3 regions of the Pseudoalteromonas translucida KMM 520 genome follow, and region 3 is predicted to be linked to each of the others. Evidence: predicted binding sites of a transcription regulator. Region 3 holds the regulator's gene; each other region holds the start of a gene.

Region 1 (4,291 bases), 980 kb from region 3:
CTATGCTTTTACTGTACACACAAATGATTATTTACACGCATTAGACGTTTTAACAGAGCAGCAAGCTCAGTTAACAGCACAAAATATTTTTGGGTTAACAACAGTAGCTAAAGTATCTGCTGTTGGTATGGGTATGAAGTCACATTCGGGTGTTGCTAGTTTATTTTTTGATGCATTAGCTGCAGAAAATATTAACGTTATTTTAGTGTCTACATCAGAAATTAAAATATCGGTTTTAATAGATGAAAAATACCTAGAGTTGGCTGTTCGTGCATTACATAAGATATTTTTAACAGAAAATGAATAGATTGATAGGTTTTACTTACTTTTTAGTCTAATTTTCATTAAAATGTTTTAGCGGAATCTTATAATTTTATTGGAACAAGGGAGCAAAAGAATGCTAATACTAACTCGTAGAGTAGGTGAAACCCTAATGATCGGTGACGAAGTAACCGTTACTGTTCTAGGTGTAAAAGGGAATCAAGTTCGAATCGGTGTTAACGCACCAAAAGACGTTTCAGTGCATCGTGAAGAGATTTACATGCGTATTCAAGCTGAAAAGTCTAACCCTGAACCTGGCAATGCTTAATCAGCAATGTACATAACTTAGTTACATACTGAGTTATTGCCAAAAGCCACTCACTGAGTGGCTTTTTTGTGTATAAAATTAAGCATTTCGGCAGTTAATATATGCTTGGATATATACTGCATGCCTTTTTTGTTTTTTAATAGCATGCCGCGCTCTGTGGTGATAACTTCGTTAATATCTGACCACAGTAGTTGGGTATTTTTATAAAAGTTGCTTGATTTAATCCCTTCTTCGTCAAAGGTAAGGGTGACCTCAGATCCCGAGGCTTTGCTTAGCATTTGTCTAGTAACCCACCAAGGTCGGCGATAATAAAAGGCAATACATTCAAGCACCGCAACCATGATCAGAAAAGATCCTAGGTAATGATCGTCTAAACCATAAATCCCAAATAATCCGAGAGCTATTAATAGTGCCAATAAAAAGTATTTTGGTTGCGCGCGCTTGCTATGTGCAACTGATTCGTCAAAGCACTCATAAAAATAAGGCTTATCAAGCGTATAGGTTGTTGTAAGTGTCATATAGGAGTTCTTAAAACATAATTATAGGCATTTTAACAAGCTAACCAGTAAATGCGCAGTTATATAATAAATAACTGTATAATAGATAAAGATTTTGGCGTTTATTATTTATCTGATCCAATCTTAAGTTTAGATGTTATTTTATTACACGCATAAAAAAACGGCTCATTTTAGAGCCGTTTTTTTAATAAATTAGAAGAATTAACAGTTAGTTTCTTCTGCATTTACACCTTCTTTTACTTCTTCACATGCATCTTCAACTTTGTTTTGCACGTCAGTTACTGCTTCGTCAATACGTTCACCAGCATCTTCTGCATGGTTATCTTCACAACCCATAATAAATAAACTTGCGAATAGGCCAATTAGTGCTGCTCTTAAAGTTGTCGAATTCATAATGTAATTCCTTGTAAATTTTGATTTAAATGATTTTTAATTAGTTTTAAAGCTTTAGTTTGTTACCTAGGGCTTTTTGCCACGTAGGGCACCCGATACTAAAGATATAACTAAAAGTACTAAAAATATAAAAAATATAATTTTTGCAATACCCGCTGCGGCGCCTGCTATACCACCAAAACCTAACACTGCAGCAATTAAAGCAATTACTAAAAAAGTGATTGTCCAGCGTAACATTGTATTCTCCTTGGTTTATCAAATTTGCTCAATGAATATAATGCGAGTTACGTGCCATTGTTTTTTTGCTTTTAAATCAATGGTTTGTTTTTATTTGTTTTTTTTGGCGCGCACTCAATGGTAAGTTTTACGCTTTGCTGTGTAATTTATTCATACTGATATAAGTGACTATGGATGTTAGTTTTTTATAAGAGAAGTTAACGCATATTGACCTTTGTGAGCTGAGTTTAGGGGCTATTTAATTGCAGCGCTTGATTTGCAAGCATAGTGGGCTTAATAACAACTGCGTTATTTGTGTAGTGATAAGTAAAGTTTAGTAGCGCTTGTGAACTTTACTAATAGGGATTATTTACAGCTATATAAGTAATAAAAATAACGGTGGCTATTTAAATGATTGAATAATTAACAAGTTCACTTGGTATGACCAATTGACATTGGTCAAATTGCTTCATATTAATGTGATTGTTAGCACTTTACTTTAAGTGCTTTATTAACGGATTTTAGGTCTCCTATATAACTTTTATTTATATTCACTATTTTTATTGTCTATGTAATAGCGTGTATCTAGTCCTTTTTGTAGTGTTAAGTTAATTAATAGCATGTTAGTTTTGTTTAAATTGGTTTTACCAATTTACAGGCTATAGACAAAGTACTGTTTTTTGTTATTATTTGGTGAATAATTATTTACGTAAAACGATTTTTTATTTTGATTTCGGTATGTTTTTATAGGAGAGGAAAATGGATATCGCTGCTTTACTTACAACAGCAAGCAACTTAATGCTAACCGGTATGGTGGGGGTGTTTGTGTTTCTGTCATTATTAATTACCTGCGTTACGGTTATGTCTAGGCTGGTATCTCGCTTTGCAGAGCCTGAGCTTGCAACACCTGCCAGAACACCGTCTTTTAAATCACAAGGTGTGCCTAATGAGCACATCGCCGCAATTAGTGCTGCCATTGCTCAGTACAAAACAAACAATAATTAAAGGAGCACTTAAATGGCTAAATTAAAATTAACAGAACTGGTACTACGTGACGCGCATCAATCATTGTTAGCAACTCGTATGCGCCTTGATGATATGCTACCGATTGCAAAAAAGCTTGATGATGCAGGTTATTGGTCTATTGAGTCGTGGGGCGGGGCTACGTTTGATTCGTGTATTCGTTATTTAGGTGAAGATCCTTGGGAGCGTATTCGCGCACTAAAAAAAGCGATGCCAAATACTAAACAGCAAATGCTATTACGCGGTCAAAATTTATTAGGTTACCGCCATTATGCTGACGATGTGGTAGAAAAATTTGTAGAGCGCGCCCATAAAAATGGCGTTGATGTATTTCGTATATTCGATGCAATGAACGATGTGCGTAATCTTGAAACGGCAATTAAAGCGGCTATAAAAGTAGGCGCACATGCCCAAGGGACTATTTCTTATACAGTAAGCCCAGTTCATACGCTAGATATGTGGTTAACGCTAGCTAAGCAGCTGGAAGATTTAGGCTGTCATTCAATTTGTATTAAAGATATGGCGGGTTTATTAAAGCCGTACGATGCTGAAAAACTAATTAAAGCACTAAAAGAAACTGTATCTATTCCAATTGCAATGCAGTGCCACGCCACAACAGGGTTAAGTACTGCTACTTATCAAAAAGCGATTGATGCAGGCATTGATATGCTTGATACCGCGATTTCATCTATGAGTATGACTTACGGACACACCGCAACAGAAACGATTGTATCGATAGTTGAAGGAACTGAGCGTGATACTGACCTTGATTTAAATCACCTTGAAGAAATTGCTGCTTACTTTAGAGATGTACGTAAAAAATATGCGGCATTTGAAGGTAGCTTAAAAGGGGTTGATGGTCGTATTTTACTCGCGCAAGTACCTGGTGGCATGTTAACTAACATGGAAAACCAGCTTAAAGAGCAAGGCGCAGCAGATAAGCTTAATGAAGTTTTACTTGAGATCCCACGTGTACGTGAAGATTTAGGCTTTTTACCACTTGTTACACCAACGTCGCAAATTGTAGGCACTCAAGCGGTACTTAATGTACTAACGGGTGAGCGCTATAAAACAATTACGAAAGAAACAGCTGGCGTATTAAAAGGTGAATATGGCCTAACACCAGCACCAATGAATAAAGAACTACAAGAGCGTGTGCTTGATGGGGCCGAGGTAATTACGTGTCGTCCTGCAGATAATATTGCACCTGAGCTTGCAACGCTTGAGGCTGAGTTATTAAAAGAAGTACAAGAGCAAGGTTTAACTCTTGCTGATGAGCAAATTGATGACGTACTAACGTATGCATTATTCCCACAGGTTGGTTTGAAATTTATTAAAAACCGTAACAATCCAGATGCATTTGAGCCAGTACCTTCTATTGAAGATAAAAGCAATAAAGTACCCTCTAAATCAGCTTCAAATAATAACAGCGTTAAAGCTGAGCAGTACAGCGTAAAAGTAGACGGTAAAGTTTACGACGTTGTAGTAGCGCAAGGCGGCGAGCTTAAAGAAGTTACATTAAAAGACTCAGAACACATTCCTCAGTCTGCTT
Region 2 (4,291 bases), 590 kb from region 3:
CGGTAAAACATCGCCAATTTACCATAGCGATCAAGGAGTATTTAAAGGCTTAGCTAAGCCTTTAACGGTATGTCGGTATCATTCTTTAATTGTTGAGGCGCAGTCGCTGCCTAAAGAGTTGCAAGTAACAGCCTGGACCCAAACCCAGCAAGGTGAGTTTGACGAAATTATGGGATTATTACATACAGACTTGGCACTTGAAGGTGTACAATTTCATCCGGAAGCTATTTTAACTGAGCAAGGTTTAGCGTTACTTGATAACTTTTTAACTCGCTTCTAAGCTTATAGTATTAAGTAAATATCATTACATTAAAGACAGAGAGCCATGACCGAAATAGTGCAGCAACCGCGTATTGTTAAAATGCTTAATCAACGAGCACATGATTTGCTGCTTGGTCATAACTTTGCTCATCAACAAATTGGCTTTATTCATACGCTAGAAATGGACTATGGCGAACCACTAAAGCAACGCACATTACTTGAAGTAGAGGTTGCCGCTCAGCAAAAGCGCAAGCTAAAAAGTACCGCGCATCATAAATACCGTGCAGCAGCGAGCGAGCAACTACATAAAGCAATAGAAAAAATGATGTCTGAGCAGCTTAGCGATATAGACAGTGTTATTCAAAACACCATAGGTGTAGAGGATAACGTATGTGCCATGTTAGATATTTTAGCCACAAAAAGCGCATCGGTTGGGCGTTTAGAGCCCTTAATTAACGACCTAAGCTGGCTTGGCAGAGAGTTAGTTACTTTAGTTAACTTGCCTTATTATCGTAATCAGCGCAGCAAAAATACCGCTGTGAAAGTAGATAGCCCTGCTTTAGCGCTGCGTTATATTGGCCTAGATAACTTACAGCTAGTAGTGCCAACTTTTGCAGTGCGCCATTGGATGCCTTATAGCACAGAGCCTTTTTCGTTACTAAAAAGGCGCTTAAAAGAAAGCGCCATGGCGAATGCTATTGCGGCACAAAAAATTGCTGAAGTTAACGAAGTTAACCCAAGCCATGCCTTTACTTTAGGAATGTTATTAAACGTGGGGCAAATAGCCTTAGTGCGTTTATATTTAAAAGTGTTTGAGCAAATTTGGCAGCGAAAAGTGCAGTTTGCTCGCACCACAGCTAATAAAGACTTACATACTGCATTGCTGGAGCTAAAACCAGACCCTTTATTTTTAACCACCTTACTGAGCGAACAGTCGTTGGCTATTAGCGCTAAAATAATTGAAAAAATGGCCTTTAAGTATTTGCCGTTTAATAGCGTAATGCAGCAGCTTGTTAATGGGGTAGAAAAAGGCGATACAGCGCTGCCTTTAACGCAGGTAATGTTAAAAGCACGATGTTACTCTCAGTACTTAACGCTAAAGCAGCATCAGCTAGTTGAACCGGATGAAACGCTTAGTTGGTTTTCGTACTTTAAGTTCACCAAAAAAGAGCTAAAAGCACTCCAAGCAAGCAATTTTAATAATCTTGCTATTCAAATTGATTAAATTTGTTAATTTTTTTGCGACTATCCATTCACTTTTTATTATCTCTTTTCAATACATTTCCCCGTTTAAAGTTAGGCGCGCTCGTTGTTCAGGCGCTTTATTGGCTAAAAACGAGCTGCGTAAAGCAAGCAAATAGTTATTCACTATCTATGAAATTATATCTCAAGCCCTTTATTATCAAGGGTTACATGAAAGTTTTTGAAGAGACATAATCAATGTTTTCTGAAATAATAAGCGTCTGAAAATTGAACCACACAGCCCTTTTTATGCAAATATCGCTATACTGAGTTTGCTAAAAAACACATATGCTACAGGTTACCACACAGCTATTTACGGCTTTGTGATGTACACAATTAAGAGGAAATAAAATGACAGTCAATCGCGAATTATTTGATCACGTAATGGTTCCTAACTACGCACCTTCAAGCGTAATTCCAGTTCGAGGCGAAGGCTCTCGCGTATGGGATCAACAAGGTCGAGAGTTTATCGACTTTGCTGGTGGTATTGCCGTTAACTGTCTTGGCCATTGTCACCCTGCATTAGTAGGCGCATTAAAAGAGCAAGGCGAAAAGCTTTGGCATCTATCAAATGTAATGACCAACGAGCCAGCATTACGCTTAGCTAAAAAAATGGTTGATGCAACCTTTGCCGAAAAAGTTTACTTTGCCAACTCAGGCGCAGAAGCAAACGAAGCAGCACTTAAATTAGCGCGTCGTTTTGCCCTTGATCAATTTGGCGCAGAAAAGTCACAAATCATCGCATTCAACAAAGGTTTCCACGGCCGTACATTCTTTACCGTAACTGTTGGTGGCCAAGCGGCATACTCAGATGGTTTTGGTCCTAAGCCAGGCGACATTGTACATTGTGATTACAACGACCTAGCTGCATTTGAAGCACTTATTAGCGACAAAACATGTGCCGTTATGATGGAGCCACTTCAAGGCGAAGGCGGTATTGTTTCGCCAACTGACGAATTTGCACAAGGCGTTCGTGATTTATGTACTAAACATAATGCACTGCTTATTTTTGATGAAGTGCAAACAGGTGTTGGCCGTACAGGTAACTTATACGCATACCAAGGTTTAAACGTTGTTCCTGACATTTTAACTACGGCTAAAGCATTGGGCGGCGGCTTTCCTATTGGCGCTATGATCACCACAACTGAAATTGCACAGCATCTTAAAGTAGGTACGCATGGTTCTACTTATGGTGGTAACCCATTAGCGTGTGCCGTTGCCGAAGCAGCATTCGATACTGTAAATACCCCAGAAGTACTTGCTGGTGTAACAGCAAAAGCAGCATTATTTAACCAACTACTTACTGCAATTAACGATAAATACCACGTGTTTAGCGAAATTCGCGGCCAAGGTTTATTAATTGGTGCAGTAGTAAGCGAGCAATACAAAGGTCGTGCAAAAGAGTTTTTAGTGGCAGGTACTGAGCACGGTCTTATGTCATTAGTTGCCGGTGCTGACGTGGTTCGTTTTACACCATCATTAGTTATCCCAGAAGCCGACATTCGCGAAGGTATGGCACGCTTTGAAAAAGCAGTAGCCAGTGTTGTAAGCGCTTAATAGCCAAACAATATCTATTAAGGGCAAACTTAGTTTGCCCTCTAATTTTAATTTACCGTTATATTATAAGGGAGTAAGCGGGTTTATGATGATCCTTCGCCCAATCCAACAAAGTGACTACCCTGCATTAGTGAAAATAGCCCACGAATCGGGTCATGGCTTTACTTCTTTACCTAATAATGAAAAGTTATTGCAAAAGAAAATAGATCATTCAGTTAGCTCATTTGCAAAAGCTGCCACCGAGCCGGGCGACGAAGGTTATTTATTTGTACTAGAGGACACCGAAACCGGTGAAGTAGTTGGCACCTCAGGTATAGAAGCCGCTGTTGGCTTAGATGATGCATTTTATCACTATCATTTAAGTAAAGTGATTCATTCCTCACGCACTCTAAACGTATATAAAGCAGTTGATATTTTAACGCTTTGTAACGACTACACCGGCGCTACAGAGCTATGTACATTATTTTTGAAAGACGCATACCGTAAAAACTGTAACGGTAAATTACTTTCAAAATCGCGTTTTATGTTTATTAAACAGCATCAGCAGCGCTTTGCACAAACCGTCATTGCAGAAATGCGCGGTGTGTCTGACGACAACGGCAGCAGCCCATTTTGGCAATGGCTAGAAGAGCACTTTTTCTCAATGGACTTTCCAACTGCCGACTATTTAACAGGCATAGGTCAAAAAGTATTTATTGCTGAATTAATGCCTAAGTACCCAATTTACGTTAATTTGCTCAGCAAAAATGCGCAAGCTGTTATTGGTAAAGTACACGACAACACACGCCCAGCAATTGAGCTATTAAAAAGTGAAGGTTTTACCTTTAATGGGTATGTCGATATTTTTGATGCCGGCCCCACAGTTGAAGCAAAAGTAGATAACATTGCCACCATTCGTAATGCTAAACACTTTAAAGTTGAAATAGGTGAACCAAGTGGCGACACCATGGTGTTATTAGCCAACAAACAGCTTACAGATTTTAGAGCAACTGTAGTACCTATGACGTTTGATGAGCGCATGAGCAGCATAGTAATAACGCAACAAGTAGCCGATGCACTGTATTTACAAGCGGGCGATAGCGTAAGCGCAACCACGATTTAATTTAGGAGAAAGTATAATGACTCATCCTGCACAATTTATTAATGGTCAATGGTCAGAAGGCCAAGGAACCGAATTTAGTTCAGTAAACCCGGCCAATAACAATGTTATTTTCCAAGCAAACTCAGCAAC
Region 3 (4,291 bases):
TTACTTAGGCCGTTTAATTTTGAAAGCTTAGCTACACATGTGTTTCAGTATGTGAGCGATGAGCAGTTAGAGCTGGCTTCTATATCGGCATTATTTATTGTGCTGGTTGGATTTATCCCCCTGTATTTTATTAACCGTTCTATGGAGCAACGTAGTTAAATGAGTAGTTTGATTTTACAAGGCGTGAGCTATCAATATAACGGTACTAAGGTTATTCACGAGCTAAATTTAACCATAGGTAAAAACGAAATAGTGTGTTTGTTAGGTGCCAGTGGTTGTGGTAAAACCACCACCCTAAAAGCAATTGCAGGGCTAATAGAAACGCAACAAGGAAGCGTGTTTATCGATGGCAAGCTGGTAAGTAACGCCAATACATTTATCTCGCCAGAGCATCGTAATATTGGCATGATGTTTCAAGATTATGCGTTATTTCCACATTTAACCGTGGCACATAATATTGCTTTTGGCTTAAGTAAAATGAGTAAAGAGCAAAAGCAACAGCGCGTTGATGAAATGCTTAAGCTGGTACATTTAGTTGGCTGCGCCGACAGGTATCCGCATCAGTTATCGGGTGGACAACAACAGCGCGTGGCGATTGCACGTGCACTTGCTTACAAACCAAGTTTACTATTACTTGATGAGCCGTTTTCGAATATAGACACTCAAGTACGCTTTGAATTAATTGCCGATATTCGCCGCATAATTAAAACCCAACAAGTGTCGGCGGTATTTGTTACCCACTCAAAGGAAGAGGCTTTTGCATTTGCAGATACACTGGCTATTATGCATCAGGGTAAAATAGCTCAGCAGGGCACCCCAGAACAGCTTTTTGCTAAACCAAGCTCAAAGGAGGTTGCAGAGTTTCTGGGTCAGGGCATATACTTAAGCGCAGAAGTGTTAACAGCAACTGAATATAAAACCGCTTTTGGCCTAGTGGAGTCGGTTATTGCGCACCAGCATCAGGCTAATATAGGAAAAATATATGTGCGTCCTCATCAAATAGAGCTAATGAGCGACAGTAAAAAAGATAGCCATAGTGAACGCGCCACCATATTAAGCAGTCGTTTTATTGGTTCGGCTTATGTTTACACTGTAGTTATTGCACAACAAGAAATAGAAGTTGCAGCGCAATATGGCCAGTCATTTGTTCAAAATGAGCAGGTTATAATAAAAATAAAACCCCACACGGTGAATTTTTTCGAATCATAAATTAATTTGTTATTCGCTGTGTTTATCTATTTATAAGCTAAGGAATAACAATGGCACAAGCGCAATCAGGGATTTGTGCTGAAGCAAACTTACACGGTTTGCATTTATTTTTTAATGTGTTTGATGGCCAAGATGAGTCATTACGTACAAAACTCAAGCAAGTAAGCGCTATTGAGGAAGAGTTTAGCGATCAGTTTTCTGAATCTATGCTTTCTTGTATGGTGGCTATTGGTGCGCAATATTGGCCGCATATTTTGCCAGAGTATATCCCCAGTGAACTACAAAGCTTTCCTAATATAAATCATAATGAGCACGCAATGAGCGTGCAGCCGTGTGATTTGTTTGTGCAAATACGTTCAGACCGCGAAGACGTTAATCATTTATTTGCGCTGCAAATTTTAAAGTTATTTGCGCCAGACGTAGAGTTGGTGGAACAAATTCGTAATTTTAGATTTTTAGATGGTCGCGATTTTAATGGCTTTATTTATGGTGGAAAAATGCCGCATGGCCGACAAAAGCGGGCAACGGCGTTAATAAATAAACCTGGTAGCTTTGAGGATCAAGGCAGTTATATCCATGTGCAACGTTATAAGCACGATCTAAGCGTATGGCAGCATCTATCGCTAGATGAACAAGAGCAAATAATAGGTCGCACTCGCTTAGATAACACCCTTATAACTCCAGCGCTTGAAACCAGCCATGCACAGCGCAGTGAATTACAAGATGAGCAAGGCCAACCAATATTACTTAATCAAGGCATGCCTTATGGCGATGTTTACGAGCAAGGAATGTTGTCAATTACTTGCTCGGCCAGTGGAACCGCATTTGAACAGGTATTAAAAAGTCGTTTAGGTGAGGGGGAGTGCTATGATCATTGGCTTGATTTTACTCAAGCCGATATGGGGTCTGCGTTTTTTGCACCGTCAGTTGGGTTTTTAAAACAGTTATAACGCGTGTTTTCAAATACTAAACCGTATCAAATAAAATACGTACCCGCTCTAGGGTTAAGTCTATTTCAGATATTTTAGCTGGGGCAATAAAAATAGTGTCGTCGCCGGCTATAGTACCTAACACGCCATCGGCTTTACCTAATGAGTCAAGTAAACGCGCAATGAGCTGAGCCGCGCCTGGACTGGTACGGATAATAATCATCATTTCGTTATGCATTATATCAATAACAAGCTGACGCAACGGACTTTTTGCTGTGGGTACGCCCATTTCTGCAGGCAAGCAATACACCATTTCTTGTTTGGCATTACGCGTTCGTACCGCGCCAAATTTACTAAGCATGCGCGACACTTTGCTTTGGCTTATATTGTCAAAACCTTGCTCTTTTAACGAATCTACTATATCGCCTTGAGAGCCAAAGTTCTCTTCTTTTAAAAGCGCTTTAAATGCTTTTACTAACGCTTCCTGTTTGTCTTGTGGTTGCATAGTTTTTATTTGCTTTTTATTATCCATGCCGCAAATTCTACACAAAAACGAATAATTATGCAGCAGTTGTTTATTTAACTTGCCAGTTTACTGTGTTCAGGCCAAATGTTTTTACAACTATGGTCTAAAATATTACGAAAATAGGCAGGATAAATTTGTTTTTAGTCGCTAATTTCTTTATCTTAGAGCCATAAATATTTCCTACCTCAAATCACGGAGAATTCCAATGAAAGTTGCTGTATTAGGTGCTGCAGGCGGTATCGGTCAAGCGTTGTCTTTATTATTAAAAACAGGCTTACCAGCTGGTTCTGAATTATCACTATATGATGTTGCACCAGTAGTTCCAGGTGTTGCGGTTGATCTATCTCATATCCCTACAGCGGTTAAAGTAGCTGGCTTTGGCGCTGATGCGTTAAATGAAGCGCTTAAAGATGCTGATATCGTACTTATTCCTGCTGGCATGCCACGTAAGCCAGGTATGGATCGTGCAGATTTATTTAATGTAAATGCTGGTATCATCAAAACGTTAGCAGAAGGCATAGTTGCAAGTTGTCCTAAAGCGTTAGTAGGTATTATTACTAACCCAGTAAACGGCACGGTACCAATTGTTGCTGAAGTATTTAAAAAAGCAGGTACTTACGACGCTAAACGCGTATTTGGTATTACTACGCTTGACGTTATTCGTTCAGAAGCATTTGTTGCTGAACTTAAAGGCGTAGACGTAGCAACTGTTAAAGTTCCTGTAATTGGTGGCCACTCAGGTACTACTATTTTACCACTACTTTCTCAAGTTGAAGGCGTGAGCTTTACTGATGAGGAAGTTGCAGCACTTACTCCACGTATCCAAAATGCGGGTACTGAAGTTGTAAATGCTAAAGCGGGTGGCGGTTCAGCTACTTTATCAATGGGTGCAGCTGCAGCTCGTTTTTGTATGTCTTTAGTTAAAGGCCTACAGGGTGAAGACGTTGTAGATTACGCATACGTTGCTGTTGAAAATGGCGATGCAGAGTACTTTGCACACCCAGTACGTTTAGGTAAAAACGGCGTAGAAGAAATTCTTTCTTACGGCGAACTAAGCGCATTTGAAACAAAAGCAAAAAATGACATGCTTGAAACACTGAAAAAAGACATCAAAGAAGGTGTTGATTTCATGGCGTAATAGCCAAAATCAAGTGACAAAAAAGCCTGCGTTTGCAGGCTTTTTTATTGCTCGGAATTTAATTAACCTGCATCCAGGTTAGCTACACATAAAGACAGTAAAGTTAGTGATCGCGATCAACTGCAATACGGGCAAGGCTCACAAGTGCTTGTTTATATTCAGACTCAGCTAAAAAGTCTAAGCAAGCAATGGCTTTGTCGGCTTCAAGTTCGGCCTTTTGCATCGTAAATTCAAGTGCATTCGTTTGTTTAAGTGCCGCTAAAATCTCTTCAAGATGATCCATGCCATTACTGTGCTCTATAGCGTCACGGATCAGCTGTGTTTGCTGCTCATTACCATGTTGCATTGCATAAATAAGCGGCAGCGTTGGTTTACCTTCGGCTAAATCATCACCAATATTTTTACCTAATTGATCAGCATCTGCGTTGTAATCAAGTACGTCATCAACGAGCTGAAACGCAGTACCTAAATGCATGCCGTATAGGTTAA

The links. Region 3 encodes ArgR, which controls arginine synthesis, uptake and breakdown. Its sites were predicted from a motif close to ANTGAATANNTATTCANT; they were not measured.
Region 1: PTRA_RS02790 (OadG family protein) is a predicted target of ArgR. The motif match lies at 2,409-2,426, and genes of this name have one in related genera.
Region 2: PTRA_RS00970 (aspartate aminotransferase family protein) is a predicted target of ArgR. The motif match lies at 1,614-1,631, and genes of this name have one in related genera.

What each region holds. Positions count from the first base shown of each region.
Region 1 covers NZ_CP011034.1:593,507-597,797, forward strand. The annotation lists gene PTRA_RS02770 (aspartate kinase) at 1-307, shown strand, start outside; gene csrA (carbon storage regulator CsrA) at 398-589, shown strand; gene PTRA_RS02780 (YcxB family protein) at 640-1,107, opposite strand; gene PTRA_RS02785 (hypothetical protein) at 1,309-1,500, opposite strand; gene PTRA_RS18810 (DUF1328 domain-containing protein) at 1,567-1,737, opposite strand; gene PTRA_RS02790 (OadG family protein) at 2,476-2,721, shown strand; gene oadA (sodium-extruding oxaloacetate decarboxylase subunit alpha) at 2,734-4,291, shown strand, end outside.
Region 2 covers NZ_CP011034.1:202,565-206,855, forward strand. The annotation lists gene PTRA_RS00960 (anthranilate synthase component II) at 1-280, shown strand, start outside; gene PTRA_RS00965 (HDOD domain-containing protein) at 326-1,486, shown strand; gene PTRA_RS00970 (aspartate aminotransferase family protein) at 1,855-3,060, shown strand; gene astA (arginine N-succinyltransferase) at 3,146-4,162, shown strand; gene astD (succinylglutamate-semialdehyde dehydrogenase) at 4,179-4,291, shown strand, end outside.
Region 3 covers NZ_CP011034.1:3,000,712-3,005,002, reverse strand. The annotation lists gene PTRA_RS13905 (ABC transporter permease) at 1-159, shown strand, start outside; gene PTRA_RS13900 (ABC transporter ATP-binding protein) at 160-1,209, shown strand; gene PTRA_RS13895 (Dyp-type peroxidase) at 1,260-2,159, shown strand; gene argR (transcriptional regulator ArgR) at 2,176-2,643, opposite strand; gene mdh (malate dehydrogenase) at 2,870-3,802, shown strand; gene ispB (octaprenyl diphosphate synthase) at 3,906-4,291, opposite strand, start outside.